DNA from 2 places in the Roseateles sp. DB2 genome. Region 1 is predicted to be linked to the other one. Evidence: riboswitches for the same ligand, from Rfam matches in the RefSeq annotation. Region 1 holds a riboswitch; the other holds the start of a gene.

Evidence for each region. A riboswitch is a leader RNA that binds a small molecule or an ion and turns the genes downstream of it on or off. The one in region 1 is predicted to bind glycine.
Region 2: it holds a riboswitch for glycine, as region 1 does, so the genes downstream of both, ACS5PK_RS11455 (D-amino acid dehydrogenase) here and gcvT (glycine cleavage system aminomethyltransferase GcvT) in region 1, are expected to answer to the same signal.

What each region holds. Positions count from the first base shown of each region.
Region 1 is NZ_JBPZGY010000007.1:84,440-93,118, reverse strand. Features, by position in the region: gene ACS5PK_RS12835 (L-serine ammonia-lyase) at 1-866, opposite strand, end outside; gene ACS5PK_RS12830 (hypothetical protein) at 876-1,253, opposite strand; gene gcvP (aminomethyl-transferring glycine dehydrogenase) at 1,286-4,186, opposite strand; gene gcvH (glycine cleavage system protein GcvH) at 4,354-4,728, opposite strand; gene gcvT (glycine cleavage system aminomethyltransferase GcvT) at 4,821-5,948, opposite strand; glycine riboswitch at 6,007-6,115, opposite strand; glycine riboswitch at 6,125-6,228, opposite strand; gene ACS5PK_RS12810 (response regulator) at 6,339-6,998, shown strand; gene ACS5PK_RS12805 (ATP-binding protein) at 6,995-8,398, shown strand; gene ACS5PK_RS12800 (DegQ family serine endoprotease) at 8,473-8,679, shown strand, end outside.
Region 2 is NZ_JBPZGY010000006.1:8,850-17,528, reverse strand. Features, by position in the region: gene ACS5PK_RS11480 (GGDEF domain-containing protein) at 1-135, shown strand, start outside; gene ACS5PK_RS11475 (GNAT family N-acetyltransferase) at 237-887, shown strand; gene ACS5PK_RS11470 (GNAT family N-acetyltransferase) at 884-1,384, shown strand; gene ACS5PK_RS11465 (PQQ-dependent sugar dehydrogenase) at 1,397-2,560, opposite strand; gene ACS5PK_RS11460 (DUF2785 domain-containing protein) at 2,656-3,561, opposite strand; glycine riboswitch at 3,698-3,801, shown strand; glycine riboswitch at 3,803-3,920, shown strand; gene ACS5PK_RS11455 (D-amino acid dehydrogenase) at 4,008-5,306, shown strand; gene fusA (elongation factor G) at 5,450-7,549, shown strand; gene ACS5PK_RS11445 (hypothetical protein) at 7,644-8,177, shown strand.

The sequences.
Region 1 (8,679 bases):
CGGCCACCCGCGGCGTTCTCCTCGTTCACCGCCAGGGCGTAGAGGTTGACCCAGTCCATCACCTGCAGCGGGTCGCGCAGGGCGGCCTCGGGGTTGGCGGTGAGGTCGCGGTAGAGCTGCGCGGCGCGGCGCTTGACCTTGAAGCCGCCGGGCAGGATGCCCTCGGTGCGCAGGCCGCGGCTGACGCAGTCCTGCATCACCTGCCAGATGCGCAGCAGGCCGGCGCGGGTGTCCTCGTCACTGCGCCAGTGGCGCTCGTTGCGCCGCATCACCTCGGCGATGCTGATGCCATGGGCCTTGGTCAGGGCCAGCAGTTCGTCGCCAGTCTTGAAGGGGTAGGGCAGCACCGTGGCATCGGGCGCGATGACCTTCTGCTTGCTGCCGTCCGCCGCGACTTCCTCGCTGACGACGAAGCCGCCGCCCACGGAGTAATAGGTCTTCTCGGACAGCAGCGCGCCCTCCGCATCGAAGGCGCTGAAGCGCATGCCGTTGGCGTGGAAGGGCAGGCTCTGGCGGCGGAAGAAGACCAGGTCTTTGGCCTCGTTGAAATCCACCCAGTGCTCTCCCAGCAGCTGCATGCGGCTGCCCTGGCGGATCTCGTCCAGGTACTGCGGCACACGCTCCACATCGACTGTGTCCGGCTCATGGCCGGCCAGGCCCAGCAGCACGGCGGTGTCGCTGCCGTGGCCCTTGCCGGTAGCGCCCAGGGAGCCGTAGAGCTGCGACAGCACCCGCGCCGTGCGCGGCAGCAGGCCTTCGCTGCGCAGGCGCGAAGCAAAGAGGCGGGCGGCGCGCATGGGGCCCACCGTGTGGGAGCTGGAGGGGCCGATGCCAATCTTGAACAGGTCGAAAACGGAAACGGCCATGGTGCTCTCTCAGGTGTCGGCAGTCTCGGCGAGGCTGCGCAGGCAGACGTTGTAGAGCCCGCCGCGCGCAGGCAGCGGACCCAGCTTGGGGAAGATGGGGCGGACATTGCCGAGCTTCCAGGCAAACATGCCCGGCGTGCCCGGCCAAGGCTCCACCGACAGTACATCGACCAGGGCGACCCCGGCCGCCTCAGGGTCTAGCTGATCTTCAGCGGCCACCTGGCGGCGGCTTTCGATGATCAGCAGGTCAAGCAGCGGCACCTGGGGCGGGCACCAGGAGCGCAGCTCCAGCCGGTGCCGCCCTTGGGCAATCAGCTTGCCCGCGGGGCTCAGCACGGCAAGAGCGGTGAAGCTTTGGTCCAGTTGAGAATCACTCGGGCTGTCCATGCGGGCTCCTGCCGTGGGCTGCGGGTGGCGCTTCAGGCCTGTTCGAACTCGCTCATCGGGATGCAGGAGCAGAACAGGTTGCGGTCACCGTAGACGTTGTCCACGCGACCCACCGGCGACCAGTACTTCTGGCGGCGCAGCGTGGCCACCGGGTAGGCCGCTTCCTCGCGGGTGTAGCCGTGGCTCCATTCGGTGGCCAGCAGCACCTCGGCGGTGTGCGGGGCGTTCACGAGCGGGTTGTCCTCGCGGGCCCACTGGCCGGCCTCGACCTTGGCGATCTCGGCGCGGATGGCCAGCATGGCGTCGCAGAAGCGGTCCAGCTCGGCCTTGGACTCTGACTCCGTCGGCTCGACCATCAGCGTGCCGGCCACCGGGAAGGACAGGGTGGGGGCGTGGAAGCCGTAGTCGATCAGGCGCTTGGCCACGTCCTCGGCGGATACGCCGGAGCTGTCCTTCAGGGGGCGCAGGTCCAGGATGCACTCGTGCGCCACGCCGCCACCCTTCACGCCGGCGATGTTGCCGCTGAAGTGGATGTCGTAGGCGCCGGCCAGGCGGGCGGCCACGTAGTTGGCCGACAGGATGGCGACCTCGGTAGCGGCCTGCAGGCCGTCGGCGCCCATCATGCGGACGTACATCCAGCTGATCGGCAGCACGGCGGCATTGCCCAGCGGGGCGGCCGAGACGGCACCCACATTGGTGGCGGCGCCCACGCCAGCGCTGCGGTGCGCGGGCAGGAAGGGCACGAGGTCGGCGACCACGCAGACCGGGCCAACGCCCGGGCCGCCACCGCCGTGGGGGATGCAGAAGGTCTTGTGCAGGTTCAGGTGGGACACGTCACCGCCGAACTCGCCGGGCGCGGCCACGCCGACCAGGGCGTTCATATTGGCGCCGTCCACGTAGACACGGCCGCCATGGCTCTTCACCAGGGCGCAGATTTCCTTGACCTGGGTGTCGAACACGCCATACGTCGAGGGGTAGGTGATCATGATGGCGGCCAGCTTGGCGCTGTGCTGCTCGCACTTGGCCTTGAGGTCGACCAGGTCGATATTGCCTTCCTTGTCGCACTTGGTGACCACCACCTGCATGCCCACCATCTGGGCGGAGGCGGGGTTGGTGCCGTGGGCGGACTCGGGGATCAGGCAGATCTTGCGATGGCCTTCGCCGCGCGACTCATGCCAGGCCTTGATGGCCAGCAGGCCGGCGTACTCGCCCTGCGAGCCGGCATTGGGCTGCAGGCTGATGCCGGCATAGCCCGTGGCCTGGCACAGCCAGGCGGTCAGCTGCTCGTTCAGCAGCTCGTAGCCGGCCAGCTGATCGCGCGGGGCGAAGGGGTGCACATGGGCGAACTCGGGCCAGGTGATGGGGATCATCTCGCTGGTCGCGTTCAGCTTCATGGTGCAGGAGCCCAGCGGGATCATGCTGCGGTCCAGGGCCAGGTCCTTGTCGGACAGGGCGCGCAGGTAGCGCAGCATCTCGGTTTCGCTGTGGTGGGTGTTGAACACCGGGTGCGTCAGGTAGCTGCTGGTGCGCACCAGCTCCGCCGGGATCATGGCGGCGATGCCCTTCTCGAAGGCGGCGAAACCGGGCAGGGCCTTGCCTTCGGCGAAGACGGCCAGCACGGCGCTCAGGTCTTCACGCGTGGTGGTCTCGTCCAGCGAGAGGCTCAGCGACTGGGCCGAGGCGCGGCGGAAATTCATGCCGGCCTTGACGCCAGCGGCCAGCAGGGCCTCGGTCTTGGCGCCGGTCTGCACGTGCAGGGTGTCGAAGGCGGCGGCATTGCTGATGCCGAAGCCCAGGCCCTTCAGGCCTTCAGCCAGGATGGCGGTGTAGGCCGCCACGCGCTGGGCGATGCGCTTCAGGCCCTTGGGACCGTGGTAGACGGCGTACATGCTGGCCACGACGGCCGGCAGCACCTGGGCGGTACAGATGTTGGACGTGGCCTTCTCGCGGCGGATGTGCTGCTCGCGGGTCTGCAGGGCCAGGCGATAGGCCTTGTTGCCGTGCGCGTCCACCGAGACACCGACCAGGCGGCCCGGCAGGTTGCGCTTGAACTCGTCCTTGCAGGCCATGTAGGCGGCGTGCGGGCCGCCATTGCCCATGGGCATGCCGAATCGCTGGGTGGTGCCCACGGCGATGTCGGCGCCTTGCTCGCCCGGTGCCTTCAGCAGGGTCAGGGCCAGCAGGTCGGCGGCGGCGATCAGCAGGCCGTTCTGGGCGTGCACGGTGTCGGCGATGGCCTGCAGGCCGCGCACATCACCATTGACGCCGGGGTACTGCACCAGCGCGGCGAAGCACTCGCTCTTGCCGGCCTCGGCGGCAGGGCCAACGACCACGGTGATGCCCAGGGGCTCGGCGCGGGTGCGGACCACTTCCAGGGTCTGGGGCAGCACGTCGTCCGCCACGAAGAAGGTCTGGCTCTTGCTCTTGCCCACGCGGGCGGCCAGGGTCATGGCCTCGGCGGCGGCGGTGGCCTCGTCCAGCATGGAGGCATTGGCAATGGCCATGCCGGTGAGGTCGGTCACCATGGTCTGGAAGTTGACCAGGGCTTCCATGCGGCCTTGCGAAATCTCGGCCTGGTAGGGCGTGTAGGCGGTGTACCAGGCGGGGTTCTCGAGGATGTTGCGCAGGATGACGCCGGGGGTCAGGGTGCCGTAGTAGCCCTGGCCGATGTAGCTCTTGAGCACCTGGTTCTTGCTGGCGACGGCCTTCAGCTCGGCCAGCGCGGCGGCCTCGGTGGCGGCGGGCGGCAGCTGCATGCCGGCCGAGCGCTTGATGCTGGCGGGCACGATGGCTTCGATCAGGGCACGGCGCGAGGCCTGGCCGATCACGGACAGCATCGCGGCTTCATCGGCGGCATCGGGGCCGATGTGGCGGGCGTGGAATTCGGCGGCGTTCTCGAGTTCGCCCAGGGGCTTCAGAGCAGACATCAACATGGCAATTCCTTCATCGGGGGCCGGCGCAGGCTCATGGCCATGCGGGGCAGTCCGGGCCGGGCGGTGGCAGGATGCGGGGCACGACGGACCCGCGCGGCACACCCCCCGGCAGATACAGAAACGGGCACGGACAGGACTGTCGGTGCCCGTTGTTCACCTCACGGCGATCAGCTGTTCTTGACCAGCTCGTCGTAGGCGGTGGCGTCCAGCAGGGCGTCCAGCTCGGCCGGCTTGGACAGCTTGACCTTGAAGAACCAGCCCGAGGCCAGCGGGTCGCTATTGGCCAGGGAGGGATCGGCGCGCAGGGCCTCGTTCACCTCGGTGATCTCGCCGCTGACGGGCATGTAGACGTCGGCAGCAGCCTTGACCGACTCGACCACGCCAGCGACTTCCTTCTCGGCGAAGCTCTTGCCGACGTCCGGCAGGTCCACGAACACCACGTCGCCCAGCGCGTCTTGCGCATGGACGGTGATGCCCACGGTGGCGGTACCGTCAGCGTTGATCTGGATCCACTCGTGGTCGGCGGTGTACTTGATGCTCATGGTGTGCTCCGAATGTCGGGAGAAAAGACCAGGGAAAGAACTGGAATCGAAAGGGAAGGCGAGGGGCCAGTATCGGCCCCCATGCCCGGACATCAGCCGCGGAAGTAGCGGTGCGGCGCGAAGGGGGTGGCGGCCACGGTCATGGCCACGCGCTTGTCGCGGACCAGAGCGAAGACCTCGGTGCCCTGCGCGGCATGGGCCGTCTGCACATAGGCCAGGGCTACCGGCTGGTTGACCGTGGGGCCCAGGGAGCCGCTGGTCACGACGCCGATCTCGGCGCCGTCGGCGTTCACCAGCTTGGCGCCTTCACGCACGGGCATGCGCTCGGTGGAGATGAGGCCCACGCGCTTGCGCTGCACGCCGTTGGCGAGCTGTTCGTTGATGATGTCGGCACCGGGATAGCCGCCGGCACGGGCGCCACCGGCGCGACGCACCTTCTGGATGGCCCAGGTCAGGGCACCTTCCACGGGGGTGGTGGTGGTGTCGATGTCATGACCGTAGAGGCACAGGCCGGCTTCCAGGCGCAGGGTGTCGCGGGCACCGAGGCCGATGGGTTGCACTTCCGGCTGGGCCAGCAGCTTGCGGGCCAGCTCGACGGCCTGGTCGTTGTGCACCGAGATCTCGAAGCCGTCCTCGCCGGTGTAGCCCGAGCGGGTCAGGAAGGTCTCGATGCCGTCCAGATTGAAGAAGCCGCCGGTCATGAAGGTCAGCTTGGCGACTTCAGGGTTCAGACGGGCCAGGGCGGTCACGGCCTGCGGGCCTTGCAGCGCCAGCAGGGCGCGCTCGGGCGTGGGGATGACTTCGCAGCGGCTGCCGATCTTGGCCTGCAGATGGGCCGTGTCCTGCTCCTTGCAGGCGGCGTTCACCACCACGAAGATGTCGTCGGGGCGGCGGCAGACCATCAGGTCGTCCAGGATGCCGCCCTGCTCATTCGTGAAGAGGGCGTAGCGCTGCTTGTAGACGGGCAGGTCGATGATGTCCACCGGCACGATGGATTCCAGCGCGGCGCCGGCATCGGCACCCACGAGGCGCAGCTGGCCCATGTGGGAGACGTCGAAGAGGCCGGCGGCCGTGCGGGTGTGCTTGTGCTCGGCCAGGATGCCAGCCTTGTACTGCACGGGCATGTCATAGCCGCCGAAGGGCACCATCTTGGCACCGAGTTCGATGTGCAGGGCGTGCAGGGGGGTCTTCTTGAGATCGGCGGAAGGGGCGGCGGACATGGTGCATTCCTACGAGGGCATTCTTGGACCCCGCCTGGGATGAACCCAGGTCTGGGGAGCTGCCCTCGCTGTCCGCTTTACCTGAGAGATTGGCCACCGGCGTATCGCCCGCAGCTTGCCCCTTCGGTGGACGGGCTCGAGACCCGTCTCTCTCCAGTGAGGAACGTTCCGATCGGAACGTTTTGTCAGTCCTTTTGCCTGAGCGTTCGAAGCGTGGGATCACCAGTGCCTCTGCGCCTTCGGCGGCCCCCGCTAGGGAGCTCTCTCCTGACCGGGCGCATTGTAGCCACGGAATCAGCCCGCCCGGCAAGAGATTAAGGGGCTGCTAAGGCCAGGGGCTTTCTTCCGTGGAGAATTCTGCTTTTCCACCCCGACGTGCCCCGAGCCCCCATGAGACTGCTGCTGGTCGAAGACGACCTGATGATCGGTGAGCCCCTGCTGGACCTGCTGCGGGCCGAGGGCTATGCCGTGGACTGGGTCCGGGACGGCGAGATGGCGGACACCGCCCTGCTGAGCCAGAACTACGACCTCCTCATCCTGGACCTGGGCCTGCCCAAGGCCGACGGCATGACGGTGCTCAAGCAGCTGCGCGGCCGTAAGCAGAGCCTGCCGGTGCTGATCGCCACCGCGCGGGACGCCCTGGAGCAGCGCATCGCCGGCCTGGACGCCGGGGCGGACGACTACGTGCTCAAGCCCTACGAGTTCCACGAGCTGCTGGCCCGCATCCGCGCCTTGCTGCGCCGCGCGCAAGGCCGGGCCGAGCCGGTCTACGAGCACAAGGGCGTGGCCATCAATCCCGCCACCCGCGAGGTGAGCAAGGACGGCCGCGAGGTGGTGCTCTCAGCCCGCGAATGGGCGGTGCTGGAGCCCCTGCTGGCGCGGCCGGGCATCGTGCTGTCGCGCCAGCAGCTGGAGGAGAAGCTCTATGGCTGGAAGGACGAGATCTCCAGCAACGCCGTCGAGGTCTACATCCACGGCCTGCGCAAGAAGCTGGGCGCCGAGCTGATCCAGAACGTGCGCGGCGTGGGTTACCGCGTGCCCAAGGAATGAAGGGCGCCGCGCTGCTGACGGGCCTGCGGCGCTGGCTGATGCCGCGCTCGCTGCGCCAGCGCCTCCTGATGTTTCTGCTGGCCGCCGTCTCGCTGGCCGCCTTCCTGCAAGCCTATAGCGCCTACCGCACGGCCCTGGCTGAGGCCGACCAGCTCTTCGACTACCAGATGCAGCAGATGGCCTTCTCCCTGCGCGGCAGCGTGGCCGGGCCGGGTAGCGGCACCATCTCCCTGCCGCTGGGCGAGCAGCAGAGCTTCGACTTCCATGTGCAGGTCTGGAGCCTGGACGGCGCTTCCATGTTTCGCTCCCCCGGCCCCTGGCTGCTGCCGCAGCGCGCGGTGCTGGGCTTTTCCGACGTCACGGACCGCGGGCGCACCTTCCGCGTGTTCTCGGTGCAGACGCCGCTGCAGGTGATCCAGGTGGCGCAGGACCTCTCCGTGCGCCAGCGCATGGCCTCGCAGCTGGCCTGGCGCACGGCCATGCCCACCTTGCTGATGCTGCCGCTGCTGGGCCTGGTGGTGTGGCTGGTGATCAGCCGCTCCCTGGACCCGGTGGAGCGTGTGCGCGCCCAGTTGGCGGACCGCTCGCCGGGTGACCTGGCCCCGGTACCGGCGGGCGACCTGCCCAGCGAGCTGCGCCCCATGGTGCAGGAGTTCAACGCCCTGCTGGGCCGGGTGCGCAGCGCTTTCGAGGACCAGCAGCATTTCGTGGCCGACGCCGCCCACGAGCTGCGCACGCCGCTGGCCGCGCTCAAGCTGCAGCTGCAGGCCCTGCAGCAGGGGGGGGCTGCAGGCGAGCCGGGCCTGAAGCGGCTGGAGCAGGGCATCGAGCGTGCCTCCCACCTGATCGAGCAGCTGCTGTCCCTGGCCCGCCAGGAGGGGGCGGCCGCACAGCGGGCGCTGGAGCCCCTGGCCCTGGACGCGCTGTGCCGCCAGGCTGTGGCCGATGCCAGCGAGCTGGGCAGCCTGCGCGGCGTTGACGTCGGCCTGCAGGACTGCGATCCAGCCTGGGTCATGGGCCAGCCCGAGGGCCTGCGCGTGCTGCTGCGCAATCTGCTGGACAACGCCATCAAGTACAGCCCCGCGGGTGGCCAGGTCGACCTGAGCCTGCATGCCACGCCGGGGGAGGGTCAGGTCTTGCTGCTGGTGGAAGACAGTGGGCCTGGCATCCCCGCCGGTGAACGCCAGCGCGTGTTTGACCGCTTCTACCGCAGCAGCGCCTCGGCCTCGCAGGCCCCGGGCAGCGGCCTGGGCCTGGCCATCGTCAAGGCCATTGCCGATCGGCACGGCGCCCAGCTGCGGCTGAGCCAGTCCGGTCGTCTGGGCGGCCTGCAGGTGGAGCTGCGCCTGCCGGCCTGTGAGCCGGGGGCGCTGGCCTCAGACCAGGCTCAGCTTCATTAAGCGGCCTCTAAGCGTGGCGTTCGAAAGTGACTGCCATCGCGACCGTTCAGGTTGCAGCAGCCAAGGAGAACGCCATGAATGACCACAGCCCCACTCGCATGATCCCGGCCCGCCGCCTGGTCTGGGCCCTCGTCGCCGCCGGCGTGCTCGGTGCCGCCGGAGGTGCCGGCGCCATGCACGCCAGCAACACCCTCAAGACCAGCAGCACCGCAGTGGCGTCCACCGCGCCTGCCGAAGCCGCCACCACCAGCCCGGTGCTGGCCAGCGCCGTCCCTGCGACG
Region 2 (8,679 bases), on a different contig from region 1:
CTGCTGCGCCCGGGGGATCGCAGTGTCGAGGACATGATGCGTCGCGCGGATGCAGCCCTCTACGAGGCCAAGCGCAGCGGTCGCGGCCGACTGTGCGACGAACCCGGCTGGACCCCTGCCGATCAGGCGGGCTGATCCCGTCATCGGACTGCAGTCAAGCGCTGGCACGCTGCTTGCTTGAATTGAGGCAAACCCGTTCACCCGACGGGCTGACCCGAACTCAGGAGCGCAGCACCATGCAAGCCTTTGACGCCCCCTTTGCCTACACCCTGACCCAGCCGGCAACGCCTCTTCATGCCCCCTCGATCCCGCCGCAGACCGCCGGAGCAGGGCGTCTGCGTGTCGTCGGGCAGGGCCGCCGACGCGGCACGGTGCAGGTGCGGGCGCTGGGCTCCCGGGACCTGCAATGGCTGCCGGCGCTGGCCGACTTGCTCATCGATAGCGTGCACCACGGCGCGTCGCTGGGATTCCTGGCACCGCTGTCCCGCTATCAGGCCATGGACTACTGGCACAGCGTCTACGCGCGCCTGGGCAGCCACCACCACCTCTGGATCGCCTGCGAAGGCGACGGCCACGGCCCGCTGCAGGGCGCAGTGCAACTGACCCTGCCCCAACCGTCCAATGCGCACCATCGCGGGGAGGTCCAGCGTCTCATGGTGCACAGCCAGGAGCGCGGTCGGGGCATTGCCAGCCAGTTGATGGCCACGCTGGAGTGCACGGCAGTGCGTCAAGGCCGCCGTCTGCTGGTGCTGGAAGCGCCGGCAGACTCCCAGGCGGAGGCCGTCTACACCCACCTGGGCTGGCAGCGTGCGGGCACCATCCCGGAGCACAGCGTCTGCGCCGAAGGCCGTCTGCATTCGGCAGCCCTGCTCTACAAGACCCTGTGAAGCTGCTCGTCCCGGAGCTCAGGGCGCCAGGCCTGCCGCGCTGGCATGTGGCGCCGCTGGATGCCTGCAGCGCCGAGGCCGGCACCCTGATGCGGGAGCTGAACGAGGTGCTGGCCGCCATCAGTGGCGACAGCGGCGCTGCCCGCTACGATCCCTCGCGGAGCCAGGACCCGGGCTGCGCCTTCGTGGTGGCAAGGGACGCCCTGGGGCGCGCCCAGGGATGTGCCGCGCTGCGCCCCCTGCCGGAAGGACCGCCCGGGACGGCCGAAATCAAGCGCATGTATGCCCGCCCGGGTCACCAAGGCGTGGGCTCAGCCCTCTTGGCGGCCCTGCTGAAAGAGGCCCGCCGCCAGGGCTATCTGCGCGTCTGGCTGGAGACCCGTCGCATCAACACCCGCGCCCTCGCCTTCTACCAGCGACAGGGTTTTGCCGAGATTCCCGGCTATGGCGGCTATGCAGGCCGGCAGGACGCCGTGTGCCTGGGCCTGACTCTGTGAGCCAGGCCAGGCTCAGCGGTACACGCGCAGCAGCTTGCCGCTGTCGGTGAGCAGCAGCAGTGCGCCGTCCGGCGCCTGGCGCACATCGCGGAAGCGCTCGCCCAGTTGGCCGTACAGAGCGACGCGGTCCAGCACGGTGTTGCCGGCCAACCTGAGGCGCCACAGAGCCTGTCCCGCGAGGCTGCCGGAGAACAGCTGCCCCTGCCACTCCGGAAACATGGCGCCGGTATAGAACAGCAGCCCTGCCGGCGCCGTCGAGGTCGGCACCCAGTAGGTCAACGGTTCGATATAGGCCGGCGCATGGGTGCCTCCGCCGATGCGGCAGGCGTCCCCAACGGGATCGCCGTAATTGCAGCCATAGCTGCGCATGGGCCAGCCGTAGTTGCCGCCGGGTCGGATGCGGTTGATCTCGTCACCGCCCTGGGGGCCGTGCTCGCTGATCCACAGCTCCCCGGTCTGGGGATGCAGGGCCGCCCCCTGCGGATTGCGATGTCCCAGCGAGTAGAGCCCCGCCGCCGCACCGGCCCCGAAGCTCGGGTTGTCCGCCGGGAGGCTGCCGTCGCGCTGGATGCGCACCACCTTGCCCAGGGTCTTGCCCAGGTCCTGCGCCGGACTGCCCTGCTGACGCTCACCCAGCGTCACGAACAAGGTCTTGTCCCTGGCAAAGACCAGGCGCGAGCCATAGTGACCCGAGCCGCTGACCTTGGGCGCCTGACGGAAGATCACCTGCCCCTCCACCAGTGCCGTGCCCTGCAGCCGCGCCTTGAAGACGGCCGTCCCGCTGCGCCCGGCCTCACTGCCGGTTCCCGGCTCGCTGAAGCTCAGGTAGACGAAGCCGTTCTGGCTGAAGTCAGGGTCCAGCACCACGTCCAGCAGACCGCCCTGGCCCGAGGCGTTGACGGCCGGTGTGCCGCTGATGGACTCCTTCTGGCGAGCATCGGCACTGAGCCGTAGCAGGCCACCGCCGCGCTGTGTGATCAGCAGCCGCCCGTCAGGCAGCACCGCCAGGGACCAGGGGCTGCCCAGATCGGTGCGAAGCGCGGCCAACTGGGGCGCGGGGGTGGGCGCCGGGACTGGCGCGGGAGTGGGGGTCGGGGTGGCACCCGAATCGCCGCCACCGCATGCCGCCAGCGTGCTCGCCATCAGGGCTCCCCAGCTTCGGTGCCAAGCCGCCATGCGCCACCTCCTGTCTTGGATGCAGGCAGTCTAGAAGCATGCCCGCGTCCGCGTTGTAAGAAGCTGTGGCGGGAGGCCGATGCCCGCACCGACGATCAGTCCAGCCCCGCCAAGGCCTGACGCACCGCAGGCAGGACGCGCTCTCTCAGGCCCGCATCGCCCTGCTCCTGCAGGGCCACGTACAGCGGCCACAGGAACTGACGCGCGTTGTGCACCTGCCGCAGGCGGCGCTCATCCCAGACAGTGCCTCGTGTCGGCTGCAGCACCGTCTGCAGCCAGGCCTGCACCTGCTCGGCAGTCCAGGCACTTCGCAACAGGGCAAAGCGTGCGGCCCGCGCCAGGCGCTCGCCCTCGCCATGCCGATAGGCAAGCTGCCCATGCGCCAGCACCTGCGAGCCTAGTGACGCCAGCGCAAGGGCCGCGCCTTCCGGGTCCAGGGCTGGGTTCAGGGCCATCTGCATCAGCAGGTCGGCACCATGGGCCACGCCATGGCGCCACCCTTCGCGATCATCGTGCGCGCGGTAGTCCCGCCATTGCTGCAGCCAACCTGCCCCCGCGGCCAACAGCGCCTCACGCTCGGACGGCCGCAGGAAGGGCTGGATGCGGTCAACCCGGGCCACCTCCGACAAGGCCAGCACAGCAAAGGGAGCATGGAAGCCTTGCGCGTCGGGCGGTGCCTGCAGGACTGCCAGCCAGCGATCGCGCAGCAGGCGCAAGGCCTCCGGGGCCAGGCGGCCGGCGCGCATCCAGGCGGACAGCAGCTCAAAGCCCAGCTCGTCCCGCAGAGCGGGATCGGGCGAGGCCAGGCAGTCAGCCAGTGCGACGGCCACCTGCTGGAATTGAGCCGGGGGGATCGCTGCGTCCTGCGTCCAGGCACGCAGCTGCGCCACTTGCTGGGGCTGGCCGTCCCAGCGCGGCGGGCATTCGGCGGCTGCGCGGCCCGCGAGCGCCAGCATCAGGGCCGCGCAGGCCCAGGTTTTACCTCGTCCAACAAGTCCCATGAGAGCCTCCTTGGCTTACATCTTGGGGGCCGCCCGGCGCTCGCGCCACCGGGCTTGCCCGCCGTGCACAAAGGCATGCCCCGAGGAGAGCAGGCGCGGCCCGCTTGCGGCCCCAGGCCCGGGACACGTAAACTCCGCCCCGGATTCAGGAGAGTGCAGTCCCCATGCCCAGCGCATGCCGGCCTGCCGCCGAAGGCGCAAGCTCCCATACTCGCTCAGGCCCCGTACTGGATCCGCCATCAAGCCGAATGCTGGAGAGTGAGGCCGGGCCCCATGCCTGGTCTCCGCCGAAGGAGCAAGGCCGTGTCCCGAGACGGATGCGGCTGAATCTCTCAGGTACCGAGGACAGCGGGAGCGGCGCGCACAGGCGCACGCTCTCTTTGGCATCTCCCCGCCCGAGTCACGCACGCCTGCGCGTTCAACCCTCAGATCATCGAGAGTTCCGCATGCATGTCATCGTCCTGGGCGCCGGCGTCACCGGCATCAGCACCGCCTGGTACCTCCGCCGGGCCGGCCACGAAGTCACCGTCATCGACCGCCAGCCCGCCGCGGGCCTGGAAACCAGCTACGCCAATGGCGGGCAGATCTCCGTCTCCCATGCCGAGCCCTGGGCCAATCCGGGCGCACCGCTCAAGGTGCTCAAGTGGCTCATGAAAGAAGACGCCCCGCTGCTCTTCCGCCTGCGGGCCGACTGGGCGCAGTGGCGATGGGGCCTGCAGTTCCTGCGTGAATGCACGCCTGGCCGCACGGCACACAACATCCGCAACATCGTCAAACTGGGTCTCTACAGCCGCGACCAGCTGCAGGAGCTACGCGCCCAGTTGGGCCTCGAGTACGACCAGCGCACCCAGGGCATCCTGCACTTCTACACCAGCGAAGCCGAGTATGAGGCCGCGCAGGAGCCGGCCCGCATCATGCGGGAGCAGGGCTGCGAACTGGACATGAAGACGCCTGACGAATGCGTGGCCATCGAGCCCGCATTGGCGCAGTGCCGCCAACAGATCGTCGGCGGTTCGATGACGCCCAGCGATGAATCCGGTGACGCCCATCGCTTCACCCAGGCTCTGGCGGCGCGCTGCGCTCAGGCCGGCGTGCGCTTTGTCTACGACACTCGCATCCTGGGCATGGAGGGCAGCCGTGAGTCGGGCATCAGCCGCGTGATCTGTGCCGATGCCAACGGCGTGGTGCAGCGCCTCGCCGCCGACCGCTTCGTGCTGTGCATGGGCAGTTTCAGCCGCGGCCTGGCGCGCGAGCTGGGCATCCATCTGAACATCTATCCAGCCAAGGGCTATTCGGTGACGCTGCCGGTGATCTCGCCCGAGCACAGCTACCAGGTCTCGCTGACGGACGACGAATACAAGCTTGTTTTCTCGCGCCTGGGCGACCGCCTGCGCATCGCCGGCACGGCCGAACTCAACGGCTACAGCACCGAGCTGAACCTGACCCGCTGCGAGGCCATCGTGCGCCGCACGCGCGAACTCTTTCCCGCGATGACCGACGGCCGCGGTGCCCAGTTCTGGACCGGCCTGCGCCCGGCAACGCCCTCCAACCTGCCCTACATCGGCGCCAGCCACGTGCCCAACGTCTACCTGAACACCGGGCACGGCACCCTGGGCTGGACGCATGCCTGCGGCTCGGCCGCTGCCATCGCAGACATCGTCAGTGGCCGGCGCCCAGCCCTGGACTACGCCTTCACCGCCGCCACCCAGGAGCGGATGGAAGACGGCGACTGGCGCTACGCCTGAGGCTGGACTGCCCCGCGAGCGCTCCTTGGCGTAGGCCCTCTTGCGCAGCCCCTCTTGCGCTGGGCCTCTTGTGCGGGGCCATGCCTTGCCCTAGGCTCGGGCCACGGCATTTGTGCATCGGTCCCGACCTCAAGGAGCACGCCATGGCCTCCAGCCCTTCTCCTGCCGGAGGCGCTGCCTCCGGCTTGTCCGGCAGCGCGCAGGATTCCCGCCTGCAGAGCCTGCGCACCCTGGCCCTGGTCGGCCCCGCAGGCGGCGGCAAGACCACCTTGTGCGAGGCCCTGCTGCTACAGGCAGGCGCCATCAAGCTGGCCGGCGCTGTCGAGAAGGGCAACACCGTCAGCGACCACGAAGCCCTGGAGCGCCGCATGCAGCACTCGCTGCAGACCAGCGCCGTGCACCTGGACTGGCAGGGCCTGCGCCTGCACGTGCTGGATACACCAGGCGCGCCGGACTTCATCGGCCAGGCCCTGCCAGCCCTGGAGGCGGTGGAAAGCGCGGTGCTGGTGATCAATGCCCAGTCTGGCCTGGAGCTGATGGCCACGCGGCTGATGGAGGTCGCGGCCCAGCGCGAGCGCACGCGGCTCATCGTCATCAACAAGATCGACACGCCCGACGTGGACCTGCCAGGTCTGCTGGCCCTGCTGCAGGAGCGACTGGGCAAGGAATGCCTGCCGCTGAACCTGCCGGCCGGCGGAGGCACACGCGTTTCGGACTGTTTTTTCCAGCGCGAGGGCGACAGCGACTTCGGCTCCGTGGCCGATGCGCACCGCGCCCTGGTGGAGCAGGTGGTGGAGGTCGACAGCGACTTCGTCGAACGCTACCTCAACGAGGGCGACGTACCGGCCAGCGAGCTGCATGCGCCGCTCGAGCAGGCCCTTCGAGAGGGGCATCTCGTCCCCGTGTGCTTCACCGCCGCGAAGTCCGGCGTAGGCGTACCCGAGCTGCTGGATGCCATCGTCCGCCTGCTGCCGCATCCGGGCGAGGCCAATCCGCCGCAGTTCCTGGAAGGCGAAGGCGCCGAGGCCAGACCGCTGAAGCCCCTGCCCGATGCGGACCGCCACGTGCTGGCCCATGTCTTCAAGATTCAGGCCGACCCCTACCTCGGCAAGCTGGCCCTGCTGCGCGTCCATCAGGGCACACTCAAGCGCAATGCTCAGCTCTATGTGGGCCATGCGCGCAAGCCGGTGAGGGTCAGCCATCTCTTCATGCTGAGAGGCAAGGAGCATGTGGAAGTCGAGCAGGCGCTGCCGGGCGACATCTGCGCCCTGGCCAAGCTCGAGGACCTGCACTATGACGCCGTCCTGCATGACGCGCCGGAAGACGAGCACCTGCACCTGGCCCCGCTGCAGTTCCCGGAACCCGTGCATGGTCTGGCCATCAGCCCGGCCCGCCACGGGGACGAGCAGCGCCTGTGGGATCAGCTGCGGCGCCTGGTCGACGAGGACCCCTGCCTGCGCCTCGAGCACGCGGCCCAGACCAACGAGACCCTGGTCTACGGCCTCGGCGAGCTGCACCTGCGTGTGCTGCTGGAGCGCCTGCGCGAGACCTACAAGGGCGAGGTGCTGACGCAGCCGCCTCGGGTGGCCTACCGCGAGACCATCTCCGCGCCTTCTGAAGGCCACCATAGACACAAGAAGCAGAGCGGCGGCGCCGGCCAGTTCGGCGAGGTCTGGCTGCGCATCGAGCCCCTGGAGCGCGGCGCCGGCTTCGAGTTCCGCGACGAGGTCAAGGGCGGCACCATTCCTGGCGTCTTCATGCCCGCCGTCGAGAAGGGCGTGCGCCAGGCCCTGGCCCAAGGCGTGATCGCCGGCTTCCCGCTGGTGGACCTGCGGGTCGTGGTGTTCGACGGCAAGCACCACTCGGTGGACTCCAAGGAAATCGCCTTCGTGACAGCAGGGCGCAAGGCCCTGATGGCCGCAGTGAAGGAGGCCCGCCCCCAGGTGCTGGAGCCCATCGTGCAAGTGGAGATTCTGGCCCCCGCGGCCGCCATGGGCGACATCACCGGCGATCTGGCCTCGCGGCGTGGACAGGTGCTGGGCACGGACAACCCGGTGCCGGGCAGCATCAGCATCCAGGGCCTGGCCCCGCTGGCCGAGCTCAGCAGCTACCAGACACGGCTCAATGCCCTGACCAGCGGCCAGGGCCGCTACACGCTCAGTCTGTCCCACTACGAGCTCGTGCCACCCAGCACCCAGTCGCAGCTCATGGCCGCCCACAAGCCCCGCGACGAGGACGACTGAAGCGGATGAGTCAGGACGCGAGTGAACAAGGCTTTATCATTGCGGCATGTGTTCCGCTGCCCGGGACGTCGCTCAGGTCCGACTGGACAACGCGATGCTCCTGTTTGAAGAATTCGTCGCTTCCACCATCAAGCACCCCGATGCCGCCGCCTTGCGCGGCCTGGAGCGGCGTTTCGCGGAGCGCTTGCAGATCCAGCCCAGCTATTGGAGCCAGATCAAGAGCCGCTCCCGCCAGATTGGCGAACGCCTGGCGCGGCAGTTCGAACAGCTGTGCCACAAGCCGACGGGCTGGATGGACCTGGAACATGGCCAGACACCGGCTCCTGCAGGAGACACCGAGCCTGCGCTGCCCAGAGATGACGACGAGCGCTTCATCATCGGCCTGGTCCTGACTTACTACCGCCGACATCCGCAGCGCGCACGCACGCGCCTGCTGGACCTGCTGGGTGAAGTGCTGACGCCGGAGAGTCCTGCGCCCGCGGCGCAGCAGGCTGCCTCGCAGGCGCAGCGCGGCAGCGTAGGCAGGCCGCCTGCCGCATCCTCCGCATCGCCTTCTCACGCCAGCGATCTGGACGAATGGCGCCGGCTGCAGCAGGGCATTGCCCCCCTCAAGCCCAAGAAGCGTTAATCAGGGACAGCGCCACAAGGGCGCCCGGCGTACGCCAACCTCTGCCCAGCCGCGCCCTGCCGTGCTGGGCTCGCCGCCTCACAAGCCCCATGCCCAGGCACATCTGGCGCGCCGCGCGCGAAGCGCACCTGCAATCCGTGTTTCGCACGTCATCCTGGATTGCTTTGCATCAGAGATAAAAAGCACTTGCGCAAGATAATCAATCGTTTATCATTTGCGCAAGTCGCGGCCGGGTTCACCGCGATGAACTCCTCACCATCTCGCGCGCCACCCCGCCCCTGCAGTGACTGGATGACGCCTCCCGGTGAGCACCTGCCACCCCTTAGCCCCTGGTCATCAGGGTCTTGCGAGCCGTGCGCCACCGCCGAACCCGGGCCGGCGCCAGCTCAGACAAGGCCCAGGGACGCCCTCTGCGTCCTGATGTGCCAGCGCCTGCTCGCGTCCTGCGGCCTGCCGTCCTGCGTGGCTTCGAACCACTGTCTGCGCAAGCGTCCTCGCCGCC